DNA from 2 places in the Leucobacter allii genome. Region 2 is predicted to be linked to the other one. Evidence: predicted binding sites of a transcription regulator. Region 2 holds the regulator's gene; the other holds the start of a gene.
What was found. The regulator HrcA, encoded in region 2, represses chaperone genes, less so after heat shock. The targets are predictions, from matches to a motif close to TTNGCACTCGNNNNNNNCGAGTGCNAA.
Positions count from the first base shown of each region.

Region 1: a site for HrcA is predicted at 4,941-4,967, ahead of MUN78_RS09250 (Hsp20/alpha crystallin family protein). Genes of this name have one in related genera too.

Region 1 covers NZ_CP095045.1:1,980,832-1,987,915, reverse strand. Annotated here, with positions in the region: gene MUN78_RS09265 (class II glutamine amidotransferase) at 1-479, shown strand, start outside; gene ligD (non-homologous end-joining DNA ligase) at 586-3,195, opposite strand; gene ku (non-homologous end joining protein Ku) at 3,265-4,167, shown strand; gene MUN78_RS09250 (Hsp20/alpha crystallin family protein) at 4,383-4,877, opposite strand; gene MUN78_RS09245 (TraR/DksA family transcriptional regulator) at 5,026-5,367, shown strand; gene MUN78_RS09240 (hypothetical protein) at 5,374-5,697, opposite strand; gene MUN78_RS09235 (hypothetical protein) at 5,730-6,731, opposite strand.
Region 2 covers NZ_CP095045.1:1,646,249-1,653,332, forward strand. Annotated here, with positions in the region: gene MUN78_RS07765 (glycosyltransferase family 2 protein) at 1-927, opposite strand, end outside; gene MUN78_RS07770 (16S rRNA (uracil(1498)-N(3))-methyltransferase) at 1,124-1,897, opposite strand; gene dnaJ (molecular chaperone DnaJ) at 1,903-3,003, opposite strand; gene hrcA (heat-inducible transcriptional repressor HrcA) at 3,074-4,156, opposite strand; gene MUN78_RS07785 (S-layer homology domain-containing protein) at 4,289-7,084, opposite strand, start outside.

The sequences.
Region 1 (7,084 bases), 330 kb from region 2:
TGAAGCGCGAGCTCACCTTCGACGTCGCGCCGGAGCGCTATCCGTCGCTCCTCGGAAGCACCGATTCCGAGCTCTGCCTGGCGCTCGCCCTCGGCTACGGGCTGCGGGACGATCCGGCCTCCGCGCTCGCCCGCATGGTCGGGCGGGTGGAACGCGCGCGGCGCGAGCACGGGATCGTCGCGCCCTTCCGCGCCACGGTGTGCGCCTCGGACGGTGCGCGGCTGTTCGTGCTGCGCTGGGTGAGCCCGGACGCGCCGGGCGCGCTCGCCCCGACCCTCTACCACGCGGCCGGCGCGACCGCGCTGCGGACCGTCGACGGCTCGGCGGATCGCCTGCCTGAGGACGCGCAGCTCGTCGTCTCGGAGCCGCTCGAATCGCACTGGAGCCATCGGAGCTGGACCGAGGTGCCCGTCGGCGCCCTCGGCGTCTGCAGCCGGGACGCCCCGCCGCGATTCGCGCCGTTCGAGCCCCTCGCGTGAGGCCGGCGCCTACCCGGCGCGTGCGTCCGGCGCCGTCGCCGGCTTCGATTCGCGCAGCTCGCGCGCCGAGATCACCGCGCCGAGGCCGTCTCGCGCGCCTCGCGCCTCACGCGTCGAGATCGCCGGGGCGCTTGTCGGGGCGCCAGCCGCGCCACACGGGCTGCCGCAGGCTGCCGCCCGCGGTGCGACCCTTCGCCACGACCTCGGCGACGAGTTCCGGTCGCACCCAGTGGGCGTCCCGGCGCGCCTCCGGCGGCACGGCTGCCACGGGCCGGGCGCACTCGAGCGGCGCGAGGCGGGCGCGGATCGCGCGCCGTTCCGCCGCGGAGAAGCCGGTGCCCACCCGCCCCGCGTAGTGCCACGCGGGCGAGGCGCCTGCCGCGCCGTCGGCCGTACGGTCGGGGCCGCCCGCGCGATCCGGTGCATGCGCGGGCATGGCGAGCTCTGCGGGCTCCGCGAGCAGCAGCGAGGCAATGCCTCGAGCATCGGACGGGCTCTCGCGCCAGCCGATGACCGCGAACTCGGCGGTGGCGATGCTCGGGAACTTCCGCCAATCCGCCGTGCGCGCGCCGGATCGGTACGGGCTCTCCCAGCGCTTGGCCACGACGCCTTCGAGCCCCAGGCTCCGGCTCGCCTCCGCGGCCTCGGCGCCGCTGCCCGCGAAGACCTCCGGCAGTGCCGCGGGCACGCCGGGATCCGCGTCGATGAGCGCGGTGAGGAGCTCGCGGCGCTGCCGATACGGCAGGCCGCGGCAGTCCCGGCCGTTGATGCGCAGCACGTCGAAGATCAGATAGGAGGCCGGGGCCGCTCGGCGAGCCCGGGCGACGTCGCGCGGCGCGGTGAGACCGAAGCGCTGCTGCAGCCGCGAGAAGCTCGGCGCCCCATCACCGCCGAGGGAGACGATCTCGCCGTCCAGCACGGCGTCCTCGGCGTTCACGATCCGCGGGAGGGCGGCGAGCTCGGGGTACGCCGCGGTGAGGTCGCCGCCGGAGCGGCTGCGGAGGGCGCAGTGCTCGACGTCGATGCGGGCGATCGCGCGGATGCCGTCCCACTTCATCTCGAAGGCCCAGGCCGCGGGGTCGAGCCGCGGCAGTGCGCCGGCCGCGCCGGCCACGGCGAGCATCGGGGGCGGCACGTCGGGACCTGCGGCGGCGGGTTCCCCGGCGGCGGAGGCGCGTCCGCGCCGAAGCCGCCGATGCGGCGTCTCCTCGGACATGAGGTGGATCATCCACGGCGCCCCGTCCTCGCGGCCCGTGCGGAAGAGTGCGTAGCGCCGGGTGCCGCCGAGGCCGCCGCCCGGGCCGCCCTCGAGCGCGACGACGACCTCGTCCTCGCGCCACTTCTCGAGCGCGTAGCGGCCGGAGTCCCAGATGCGCACCTCCCCGGCGCCGTACTCGCCCGCGGGGATGACCCCCTCGAAGTGCCGGTACGCCATCGGATGGTCCTCCGTCGGCACGGCGAGATGGTTCACCCCGGGATCGGTCGGCACCCCCTTCGGGAGGGCCCAGCTGACGAGCACGCCGTCGTGCTCGAGGCGGAAGTCGAAATGCAGCCGCCGCGCCTCGTGGCGCTGGATCACGAAGACCGGGGCGTCGCCCCGGTCGCCCTCCGTATCGTCGTCGGCGCCGCGTGCCGCACCCCCGCCGCGTGAGCCGGAGCGGGATCGGCCCCGCGCCGGCACCGGCTCCGGCGTGCGGCGCGCGTCGCGCTTGGCGCGGTAGTCGTCGAGCCGATCCGGCGCTGCGTCGCTCCCGCGCGCCACGAGCTCCGCGAGCGGGTCGCCGCGCCGCGCGACCCGCGCCAGCACCTCCCGGAACTCCAGCTGGCGCAGGTGCGGGGAGGCGAGCTCCCGCCAGCTGCGCGGGGCGGCCACCGTCGGGGCGATCCTGCCGCGCAGCGAATAGGGGGCCACGGTGGTCTTCGCCGCGTTGTTCTGGCTCCAGTCGATGAAGACGCGTCCCGGGCGCAGGGAGCGCTTCATCGAGCTGGTGATCTCGTCGGGATGGTCGGCCTCGAGCGAGCGCGCGAGCTCCCGGGCGACCGCGGAGGCCGCGTCGGAGCTCTGGGAACCGTCGAGGGCGGCGTAGAGGTGGATCCCGCTGCTGCCGCTCGTGACGGGAACGGGGTCGAGTCCCATGCCGCGGAGCACCTCGCGGACGAGGAACGCGATACGGGCGCACTGCTGCAGGGACACGCCCTCGCCGGGGTCCAGGTCGAAGACGAGGCGATCCGGCGGCTGCGGCTCGCCCGTCGCGTCGAATCGCCACTGCGGCACGTGGATCTCGAGCGCCGCGAGCTGGGCGAGCCACACCAGGGTCGCCTCGTCGTTCACGAGTGGATAGGCGTTGACATGATCCTTGTGCTGGATGCGCCCGGTGCGCACCCACTCCGGCGCGGTGTCGCCGAGATCCTTCTGGAAGAAGACGTCGCCGCGGCCGTCGGCGCCCACGCCGTCGGGCCAGCGCTTGCGGGTCGCGGGCCGGTCGCGGCAGTGCGGCAGCATCGTCTCCGCGATCGCGCTGTAGTAGCCGATGATCTCGCCCTTGGTGGTGCCCGTCGAGGGGTAGAGCACCTTGTCGGGGTGGGTGATCCGGATCCGGCGGCCGCCGATCTCCACGGTCTGCGCCGCGTCCGCGCGGCTGCCCGCGGGCGGGCTCGCGCCCCGCCGTCGGCTCGTGCGCTGCCGCCCGCCGTCGCTCCGCCGTGTGCCCGCCATCTGTACAGGATGCGCGGCGGGTCGCGCAAGCGGTAGACCTTTGACAGCGGTCGGGGGTGTACTGTACGCATGCGAGCGATATGGAGCGGAGCGATCACCTTCGGACTCGTCAACGTGCCCGTCAAGCTCTACAGCGCGACCGAGGACCACGACGTGGAGCTGCACCAGGTGCACGACGAGGACGGCGGGCGGATCCGGTATCAGCGGCGCTGCGAGGTCTGCGGGGAGGTCGTGCCCTACGAGCACATCGACCGCGCCTACGCCGACGAGGAGGAGACCGTCGTGCTCACGCGGAAGGACCTCGCGTCGATCCCGCAGGAGCGCGACCGGGAGATCTCCGTCGTGGAGTTCGTGCCGAGCGGGCAGATCGACCCGATGCTCTTCGAGCGCAGCTACTACCTGGAGCCGAGCGGGAAGTCGCCGAAGGCGTACGCGCTGCTGCGCCGCACGCTCGAACGGACCGAGCGCACCGCGATCGTGGAGTTCGCGCTGCGCCAGAAAACGCGCCTCGCGGCGCTGCGCGTCCGCGGCGACGTGCTGCTGCTGCAGACCCTGCTCTGGCCCGACGAGATCCGGGAGCCGGCCTTCCCGGCGCTCGAGCAGCGGGTGCGGATCTCGGCGAAGGAGCTGCAGCTCTCGGCCGCCCTCGTGAAGAGCTTCTCGGACGACTTCGCGCCCGAACGCTTTCGCGATGCGTACCAGGAGCAGTTGCGGAAGCTGATCGAGGCGAAGCGGCGCGCGGGCGATGCGATCGATACGGAGGCGACGTTCGGCGAGGCGGCGGAGGAGGGCGCGGAGGTGATCGACCTCATGGAGGCGCTGCGCGCCAGCGTGCAGCGCTCCCGGGACGCGAAGCGGAAGGGCTCGGGGAAGCGGGGCGAGGCCGGGAAGCGATCCGGGGCCGCGAAGCGCTCGGGTGCCGCGAAGCGATCGGGAGCCGGGAAGCGATCGGGAGCCGCAAAGCGGGGGTGAGTAGGGGTGAGCAGGGTTGAGCAGGGTTGAGCGGGGCGGCGGTATCGGTTGCGCTTTCGCGACCTCGTCGTCCACGCACGCGTCCCGATGAGGCGTCGATGCCGCCGTCCATCGCCGGAGACGCGCGACGGCCCCGACGAGGGGGTCTCGTCGGGGCCGTAGACGTACGCGGCGCGGCGCGCTGCGGCGGGGCCGCAGGGCGCCGCGGGAGCCGATCAGGCGGAGGCCTGCACCACGGCGTTCTCCGACCGGGGCGCGGAGTTCGCGGTGCCGGGCGCCTCCGCGGCCGTCTCGTGCGCCGACTCGACGTGCGCACCCGTCGCGACCTGGACCTTACGGGGCTTCGCCCGCTCGCTCATCGGGATCGTGACGCTCAGCACGCCCTGGTCGTAGCCGGCGGAGATCCGCTCGGTGTCGACGCCCTGGCCGAGGCTGAGCTGGCGCAGGAAGCTGCCGGGGGTGCGCTCGCGCGTGATCCACTGCACGTTCTCGGTGCTGGGGAGGGTGCGCTCGGCGCGGATGGTGAGCAGCTGGCCGTCGACATCGATATCGACGGAACCCGGGTCCATGCCCGGGAGATCGGCGGTGAGCACGTAGGTGTCCCCGTCGCGGTAGAGGTCCATCGGCATGCGGCGCGGGCCGCGCGGCGAGCCGTCGAACAGCGCGTCGGCGAGGCGTTCCATCTCTCGGATCGGGCTGTACTGTGCCATCTCTGCACCTTTCGACTAGTGTTCCGTAAAAGTTGAGTCAGGTCGACTCAAGCTGATTTTAGATTAGCACTCGAGTGTGATGAGTGCTAACAGGTTCGCTGCGGGCGAGCAGCGGAGCCCGCCGCCGCGGCGGGGTTACACTGCGGGTATGAACGAGCAGGAGGAGCTTCGTGCGGGCCTCGCGGAGGCGCGGAGGCGCGCCGCCGAGCGCGTCGCGAAGCGCGAAGACGGGCTGCGGGCGCTGACTCGCGCTCGGCGCAGCGCATCCGATGACGACGAGCACGATCCCGAGGGGGAGACGCTCTCCGCGCAGTGGTCCCTGCGTGCCGGACTCCTCGCCGATGCGCGCGAGACGCTGCGGCAGGCGGACGCCGCTCTGGAGCGGCTCGGCCGCGGCGAATACGGGATCTGCCGTGTCTGCGGCGGGCCGATCCCGCCCGCGCAGCTCGAGGTCCGGCCATTCCGCGAGTCCTGCGTCGCCTGCGGGTAGGCGGGTTCAGCCGGATTCGCCGTCCCGGCGCCGGTGGGCGAGCACCGCGGAGCGCGCCCGCTCCACGACCAGCACCGCGCCGAGGAGCGCGGTCACGGAGATGATCGACGGAATCCAGGCGACGAGCGCCGGGAAGCGGTCGACCACGAGGATCTCGACGCCGAGGACCGAGGCGAGGATGAGCAGCGGCGGCAGCTGCGCCCCGCGAGCGGCGCGCAGCTCCTCGGCGTGCAGGCGCCCGTCGCGGTAGAGCACGCGGAGGAATCGGAGGAAGCAGACGAGCACGACGGCCGCGCCAAGGAGCGTCGACCAAACGCCGAGGGAGCCCACGGCTCAGCCGGCCGCCGGGCCGCCGTGCCCGCTCATCGGACCTCGTCCGCCAGTCTGCCTGCGCTCCACTCGCGCAGCAGCGTCACGAGGCCGGCGGCGCGGCGCTCGTCCAGGGTCGCCGGGAGCTCGTGCACCTCGCCGGGGCCGAGGATCACCCGCTGCGGCTGCTCGGGATCGATGCGGATCGCCTCGGGGGAGATGCGCTCCCGCGGCGTGACCACGGGATCGGATCCCAGATCCTTCGAGCGCACGCCGCGGTCGGTGAGCACGAGGCCATAGACGCCCATGAGCGTCGATCCGGTGACGGCGAGGAGTACGCGCTCGCCGGCGTCGCACGGGATCTTCTTCGCGAGCTTCGCGAAGTGCTTGGCGTGCTTCGCGTCCTCCGGGTACTTGACGTCGTTGTCGAGACCGAGCTCGCGCACGCGTCCGCGCAGCGACGCCGAGGTCTCCGGCGCCGGGGCGAGCGCGATCCGCCGGCGCGCCAGCGTCTCGAGCACCGTCACCAGCAGCTCGGCGAGGAGGGCCGTCATGCTCTGCGCGGTCTCCGTGTCGACGAGGTCGCTCGCGAAGGTCCAGTCGTACGCGGCGGTGCTCGACTCCGTGATCTCGGCCGCCGCCGCGGCGGCGCCCGCCGGGCCCGTGAACAGCGGGTACTGCCGCGGCGCGGCCGTGCCGAAGATCCCGTCGACCTGATCCTTGACGACCAGCCGACGGTCGGTGATCAGGAAGCCCTGGGCCTCGCGCTTCCCCGAGAAGCGGGAGGCGACGTCGTACCCGATCCAGGCCACGGGCAGCTCGCCCTCGGCCGGATCGACGTCGAGCATGAGCTGCTGCGCGGCATGCCAGAAGACGGCCTCGCTGTCCTCGAAATGCGGGTGGGTGCGGCCCGGCACGAAGAGCAGCGCGTGCACGCGCGGGGCAGAGGCGGCGCGCTCGCCGACCGCCGCGACGAGGGCGGTGTGGAGCTCGCGGCGCTCGGCGGGGAGCGGGGCCAGATATTCGGCGAGGGAGGCGTGCGCGTCGGCGGGCATGGTCGGGCTCCTGGGTGGGGATCGTGCGTCTCGAGATGCCGGCGGTGGGGATGCGCGGCACAGGTCTTACAGTACTCCGTCGGGCGGCTGCGTCTTCGGCTGGAGCTCTTGCGGGGTGGGGAGGTGGGGGCTCGCGTTTCCGTGGGGAACGGAGAGTCAGTTGTTCTTGGTTCGAGTCCAGGTACCCCAGCAACGAATCGCTAGAGTTCCCTAGGAAGTCCGGCACCCCTCTCGCTCCTTTGAGTGGCCCGATCTGGCGTCTGGTGACCAGATTGGTGACCAGAAACCTCCAGGGGATGTGTTCTGCACGCGGATGTTTCGGTGAGTTACGCGTTAATCCGCGCTGGTACGCG
Region 2 (7,084 bases):
CAGGTTCCAGAGGGAGTTCCCCGCGGCGACGAGCCGCGTCGGGGCCGGAGCGTGCCAGATGTTGCCGGTGAACACCGAGATCGGCTGGAAGGCCACGCGCCGGCGGTCGGGCGCGCAGGCGAACTCGCAGCTCACGGCGTCGAAGTAGCGGGGATCGACGCGATTGTCGCAGTCGAGCGTCGTGACGAGGACCCGCTCGGGATCGATCCCGCGCGCGACGACCCAGTCCAGGAGCCCGCGCCCGGCGTGCGTGATGTTGCCGCCCTTCCCCGGCACCTCCCCGGGGAGCCCGGCCGGGTGCTCGATCGTGAGGAAGGCCCTGAACCGGTGCCCGTGCTCGGCGGCGAGGCGCGCGGCGGTCCCGCGCATGGCCGGTCCGCCGCGCGCCTCGTGGGCGAGCACGACGACGAGGCGTTCGGCGCCGAGGCGCGCGTCGAGGAGGGAGGCGATGCTCTGCGCCACGACCTCCGCCGGTTCGGCGTACGCGGCGATGATGACGGCGTGCACGATCTCGCCGGGGCGGAGCGCGGCGCCCGGGCGGCGACGGATGCGCCCGAGCAGCTCCGCGAAGCGCCGGATCGCCCAGCGCGGCAGCATCGCGAGGATCGCGGCGTCGGCGCCGCCGTGCTCGGCGGTGCCGTGCTCGGCGGTGATCCGAGCATCCAGCGCCGCCGCGAGCGCGCCCCAGTCCGTCCGCTCCGCCGCGCGCAGTCTCCGGTAGCCGCGCACCGAGTCCACGGCGCCGCGAGCCGCCCGCAGCACGCCGATCGCCACGAACACGGCGACGAAGGCGGCGCCGAGCCGCGGATCGACGAGCGTGAGGATGATCGCGCTCGCAGGGATCCCGAGCGTGACGAGCGCCGGGAGCATCTCGAGCAGTCGATAGCCGGTCGTCCGTCTGCCGAGGGGCAGCTCGATGTCGTGCACGCCAGTTCCCCGTCCCGTCGCGGCGGCGCACGACGGCCGGGCGGTCGTCCCCGCAGGGCCGACGCCGGCGTCCGCCGTGCGATCTCCCCTTCACGCTAGGGATGCCGGTTCACGCGCGGGTGAACGGCCGGTGGCGCGCAGTGGCGGCTTGCGATCGCGCCGGTGAACTCCCAGCCCCGCCGGCGGAGACGGCCGATTACCAGCGCCCGAGCGCGGCGTTGAGCACGGCGATCGCGGCGGGTCCCGCCGAGGAGGTGCGAAGCACGGTGCCCCCGAGCACCGCGACACGTGCGCCCGCCCGTTCGAGCGCGTCGAGCTCGTCCTCGGCGAGTCCGCCCTCGGGGCCGACGACCACGAGGATCTCGCGCAGCCCGCGCGCCTCGGGCGTCGCCGCCCACGCGGTGAGGGACGCCGCGCCGCGCGGATGCAGGACGACGACGGCCGCGCCGCCGACCGCCGCGGCCTCGGCGAGCTCGCGCAGGCCCAGCGGCTCGCCCACCGCCGGGATGCGTGCGCGCAGGGACTGCTTCGCCGCCTCGCGGGCGATCCGCCGCCACTTCTCCACGCCCCGGGCGGACTTGTCCGGCCCGCCCCTCGGGCGCCAGGTGGACACCGAGCGCCGCGCCTCCCAGGGCAGGATGCGATCCACGCCGAACTCGGTGGCCTGCTCCACGGCGCGCTCGTCGCGATCGCCCTTCGCGAGCGCCTGGACGAGCACGAGGGACGGGCGCGGCTCCTCCCCCGGCGTGGCCACCGCCTCGTCGATGCGGACGGCGAATCGATCCCGATCCGCCGTCTCCACGAGGCCGCCTCCGACCGCGCCGCGGCCGTTCCCCACGAGGATCCGCTCGCCCGCGCGCAGTCGGCTCACCCGGAGCGCGTGGCGCGCCTCTTCTCCGGCGATCTCGACAAGACCGCCGACGGCGAAGTCCGCGTCGGCCAGCTCCTCGCGGTAGTAGAGATTCGCCACCCGGATCAGCCCTGGCGGAAGAAGCGATCCCGCAGCTTGCCGAAGAAGCTCTGCTGGAACTCCCCGAGATGCGGCGGCTCGTCCTTGCGGAGCGCGGCGAGCTGCCGCACGAGATCCTTCTCGCGGGAGGAGAGCTTCGTCGGGATGCCCACCTGCACGGCGATCTTCAGCTCGCCGCGCGCGGTGCTGCGCAGCCCCTGGATGCCGCGGCCGCGCACGGTCAGCACATCGCCGGATTGGGTGCCCGGCGCGACCTCGACGACGACCTCGCCGTCGAGTCCCGCGAGCTTCGCCTCGGCGCCGAGGATCGCATCCGTCATGGACACCTGCATGGTGCACAGCAGGTCGTTGCCGTCCCGGCTGAAGATGTCGTGGTGCATCACCCGGAACTCGATGAACAGGTCGCCGTTGGGGCCGCCGCCCGGTCCGACCTCCCCGCCGCCGCGCATCTGCAGCCGCGTGCCGGTGTCGATGCCCGACGGGATGTCGATCGGGATCGTGCGGCGCTCGCGCACGCGGCCCTTGCCGCCGCACTCGACGCACGGATGCTCGATGATGGTGCCGTAGCCCTGGCAGCTGCCGCAGGGGTGCATCGTCACGACGTTGCCGAAGAGGGAGCGCACCTGCCGCTGCACCTGCCCCTGACCGCCGCAGACGTCGCAGGTCACGGGGTGGGTGCCCGGCTGGCAGCAGGACCCCTGGCAGACGCCGCAGAGCACCGCGGTGTTCACCGTGACGTCGCGCTGCACCCCGAAGATCACGTCCTCGAGGGCCACGTCGACGCGGATCATCGCGTCCTCGCCGCGCTCGGTGCGCGAGCGCGGGCCGCGGCCCCCGCCGCCGAAGCCGGATCCCCCGAAGAACGTCTCGAAGATATCCCCGAAGCCGCCCATGCCGCCCTGGCCGCCGCCCATGTCGTAGCGCTGCCGCTGCTCCGGGTCGCTGAGCACGTCGTAGGCGTGCGTCACGTCCTTGAATCGCTCGGCGGCGTCCTCGCTGGGGTTCACGTCGGGGTGGAGCTCGCGCGCGAGCCTGCGATAGGCCTTCTTGATCTCTTCGGGTGTCGCCTCGCGGGACACGCCGAGAGTCTCGTAATGGTCGGCCACGGTATTTCGCTCCTCAGATGCTTCGATGATGTCATGCGGCGGTACGCCGCCGGCTTCGGTGCCGCGCGCCTCAGCGGCGCGCGTCGGGTCGGCGCCCCTGGCCGCCGCGTCCCTGCTCGTTCTCCTCGCCGAGGAACCGGTTGAGGTAGCGGGCGACGGCGCGCACGGCCGAGATGTTGGCCGCGTAGTCCATGCGCAAGGGCCCGAGCACGCCGAGCTTCGACACCGACGCGCCCTCCTCCTCGTAGTTCGCGGCGATGATCGAGGTCGAGGCGAGTCCGTACGCCGCGTTCTCCCGGCCGATCGACGCGGCGACCTCCCTGCTGTCCTGCACCAGCTCGTCGAAGAGGCGCAGCAGGGTCACCTGCTCCTCGATCGCTTCGAGGACGACGGGGAGCGCTCCCTCGAAGGACCCGGTACGGGAGAGGTTCGCGGCGCCGGCGACGGCGATGCGGTCGTTGCGTCCGGCGCGCAACTGGTCGAGGACGACGCCGAGCACCCGCCGCACGAGCTCGGTCTCCGCGGGCTGCGCCCATTCGCCGAGGCGATCATCGAGATCCTCGATCGCGGAGACCGCCGTCTCGACGTCGGCGCCGACCGCGGCCCCGGCGATCCGCTGCCGCAGGCCGTGCACCCACGCCTCCGTCACGAGGGACGCCGGCAGCCGGGCGATCTGCTGCTCGACCACGCCGCTGCCGAGGATGAGGACGCACAGCACGCGGTCCTCGCCGATCGCGACGAGGTCGATGTGCCGGACGACGGTGCGCCGGAGCGACGGGTACTGCGCCACGGCGACCTGATTGGTGAGCTGCGCGAGCAGCCTGACCGTGCGCGCCATGACGTCGTCGAGGTCCGACGACTCGCCGAGGAATCGCTCGATGGCCGAGCGCTGCGCGCCGGTGAGCGGGCGGGATCTCGCGAGCGTGTCGACGTAGAGGCGGTAGCCCTTGTCCGTCGGCACGCGCCCCGAGGAGGTGTGGGGCTGCGCGATGAGCTCGTCCTCCTCGAGCAGCGCCATGTCGTTGCGGATGGTCGCGGCGGACACGCCGAAGCTGTGACGGTCGACGATCGCCTTCGAGCCGACGGGCTCGTTCGAGGAGACGTAGTCGCCGACGATCGCGTGCAGGACCGCGAGGCTGCGCTCCGAGACCATCGCCCACCTCCCTCTGGCACTCAACGGGGCTAAGTGCCAAGTCTAGCGCAGCGCGGCGCGCCGGACACGACCGCGGCGGCCGCCGGGAGCGAACGCTCCCGACGGCCGCCGCGGTGGCACGACGTGCGCGGCTCAGTCGGAGAAGAGCTGATCCGAGCGGAAGAGGAACGCCGCGGTCGCCTGCCTGGTGAGCTTGCTCAGCGGCTGGTAGATCGGCTTCTTGCCCGCACCCTGCCGGGTCCCCGTGGAGAGGCCGGACTCGTACATCCAGGCGATCTGCTTGTAGAAGCGGTGCGAGGTGCGCACGTCGGCGAACGGCGATGCCTTCGGGGCCGTGTACCCCGTGGGCGCCTCCATCCGGTACATGAACGCGGCGAAGGCCTCGCGCGACATGGTCGACTTCGGCGCGAACGTGCGCGTGCCGTCGGCCTGCTTGGTCCCGGTGGAAAGTCCCGCCTCGTGCATCCAGGAGATCTCGGTGTAGAACTGATCGCCCGGATCGACATCCGCGAACGGCGACGTCGCGGGGGCGGTGTACCCCTCGGGCGCCGCGATCCGGTAGAGGAAGGCCGCGACCGCCTCGCGGGTCACCTTCCGTGCGCCGTCGAAGCGGGTCGTGCCGTCCGCCTGACGGAAGCCGGTCGTGAGGCCCTGCTCCGCCATCCACAGGATCTCCGTGCCGAACTTGGTGTCCTCGGCGATGTCCTCGAACGGGTTCTCGAAGGGCGGGATGCCGGCTCGGGTGAGGTCGGTCGCCGTCCCGTCGAAGGCGATCGTGCGGACGGTCGCGGTCTGCTCGGCGTCGACGAAGACCCCGTAGCCGATGACGTCGTGGTCGCCGAGCGCCGCCACGATCTCATCGAGGCTCGCCTCGGCGTTCGCCGCGATGCCGGGGAGTGCGCGCGAGGTGATCCAGCTCGAGGCCTCCGCGAGGCTGCCCGACTCGGGCACGAGCGCCCGCAGCGTGGTGAACTGCGGTGCGAGCGACCCCTCCGGGTAGTAGTGGACCGGGATCTGCGCCCACACCGGCCCGTCGGCGTCGACCACGAGCTCGGCGGCGCGCGATGCCGCGTTCACGAGGACGTCCTCCGGTGCGAAGCCGTTGAGCAGCTGGTACTTGCCCGAGATCTCGAGGCCGAGCACGGCTCCGTGCTCGCCCGTCGCCTCCGCGATGCCGCCGAGTCGCGCATCGTCCGGCGCGACCCCGTTGTGCCAGCCCGGGTAGCTGCTCTCGTCGGGGCGGATGCCGTCGAGGGCGAGCTGCTCCGCGAGCGGATCCCCCGCGGGAGCCGGGGCGGCCGGCTCGGCGAAGAACCGGGTCGTCGCGCCGTCCGCGGTGAATGACGAGACGAGGACGTCCTCGGCGCTCTTCGCCACGAGGAAGCCCGCGCCGATCGGGTACGCGTTCGGACCGAGGGCGTCGACCAGCTCGGCGAGCGGCGCCCGGGCGTTGGCGCCGAAGCTGCTGCCCGGGATCGCCTGACTCGTCGTCCAGTCCCCCTCGGGGTCAGCCGCAGGGGCCCGGAGCGTCGTCCACCCCTCGCCGGCCTGCCACGCGGCGTCGCCGTCGGTGTCGACGCGGACGGGGATCTGGTAGCTCAGCTTCTCGGTGCTCGAGGCGACCACGCCGAGGCTCGCCGCGAGCTCCGCGATCGGCGTCGTCGCGGCGCCGATCGCCTGGTCGTTGCCGTTGCCGCGGAGCACGAGCGCGTCGCCTCCGGCCGCGATGGCGAGTCCGTTGCGCGCCTGCGTCACGGAGCCGTCCGCGTTGCCGTGATCCGGGTCGAAGTGCCAGTCGTTGTAGACCGCGGTCTCCTCGGCGCCGGTGCTCGGGTTCGCGATCTCCGAGAGCGGCGCGCGTCCGCTCTCGGGCGCCGGGGATGCCGCACGGGCGAAGTCCGTCTGCGCCCCGTCGAAGGCGATCGACGTGATCGTGGCCGTCCGCCCCTCGTCGACGAAGACGCCGTACCCGATGAGGTCGTGGTCGCCGATAGCCGCGAGGATCGCCTCGAGCGAGGCGCCCGTGTTCGCGGTGATCCCCGGGAGGTCCTTCGAGGAGATCCAGGCCTCCGCTTCGGCGAGGACGCCGCTGGCGGGCACCTGGGCGCGGATGGTCGTGAACTGCGCCCCGGGGACGCCGTCCTGGTACCAGAAGACGGGGAACTGCGCCCAGGCCTCACCGGTCGCGACGATCCGCGCGCCCGCGGCCCGCGCGAGCGCGTTGGGGAGGAAGTCCTCGTCGGCGAAGCCGTTGAGGATCTGCGCCTTCCCCGTGACCTCGAGCCCGTCGATCGCGCCGCGCGCGCCGACGACGCTCGCATAGCTGCCGCCCGCGGCGGCGCCGTCGTGCCAGCCCGCGTAGCTGTCCTCGTTCGGGCGGATCTGGGCGGCGCCGACGAAGTCGAGCGACGCGGGGAGCTCCGCCGCCACGGCGGGAGCGGCGGAGAACCTCGTCGTCACGCCCTCCGCGGTGAAGGAGGAGACGAGCGTGCCGGCGGCGGGCTTGCTCGCCAGGAATCCGAAGCTGATGGGATACACCGGCCCCTCGGCCTCCGCCACCGCCGCGAGCTCGGCGAGGAGGTCGGCGAGCGGCAGGGAGGCGTTCTTCGCGAGGGCGCCGATGGGCTGGCTCGTCGTCCAGTTGCCGGCGGGGTCGGCGACCGGGGCGCGGAGCGTGGACCAGCCCTCCCCCGGCTCCCAGACGCCGTCGCCGTCGGTGTCGACGCGGATCCCGACCTGGTAGCTCAGCCTGCTCGTGTCCGACGCCGCGACGCCGAGGCCCGCGATGAGCTCCTCGACGCTCGTGCCGTCCGCCGCGGGATCCACGTCGTTGCCGTTGCCCCGAATGATCTGCGTGTCGACGCCGGCCTCGAGCTCGACGCCGTTGCGGGCCTGGAGCGCGACGGACTGCGTGCGGCCCGTGCCCGG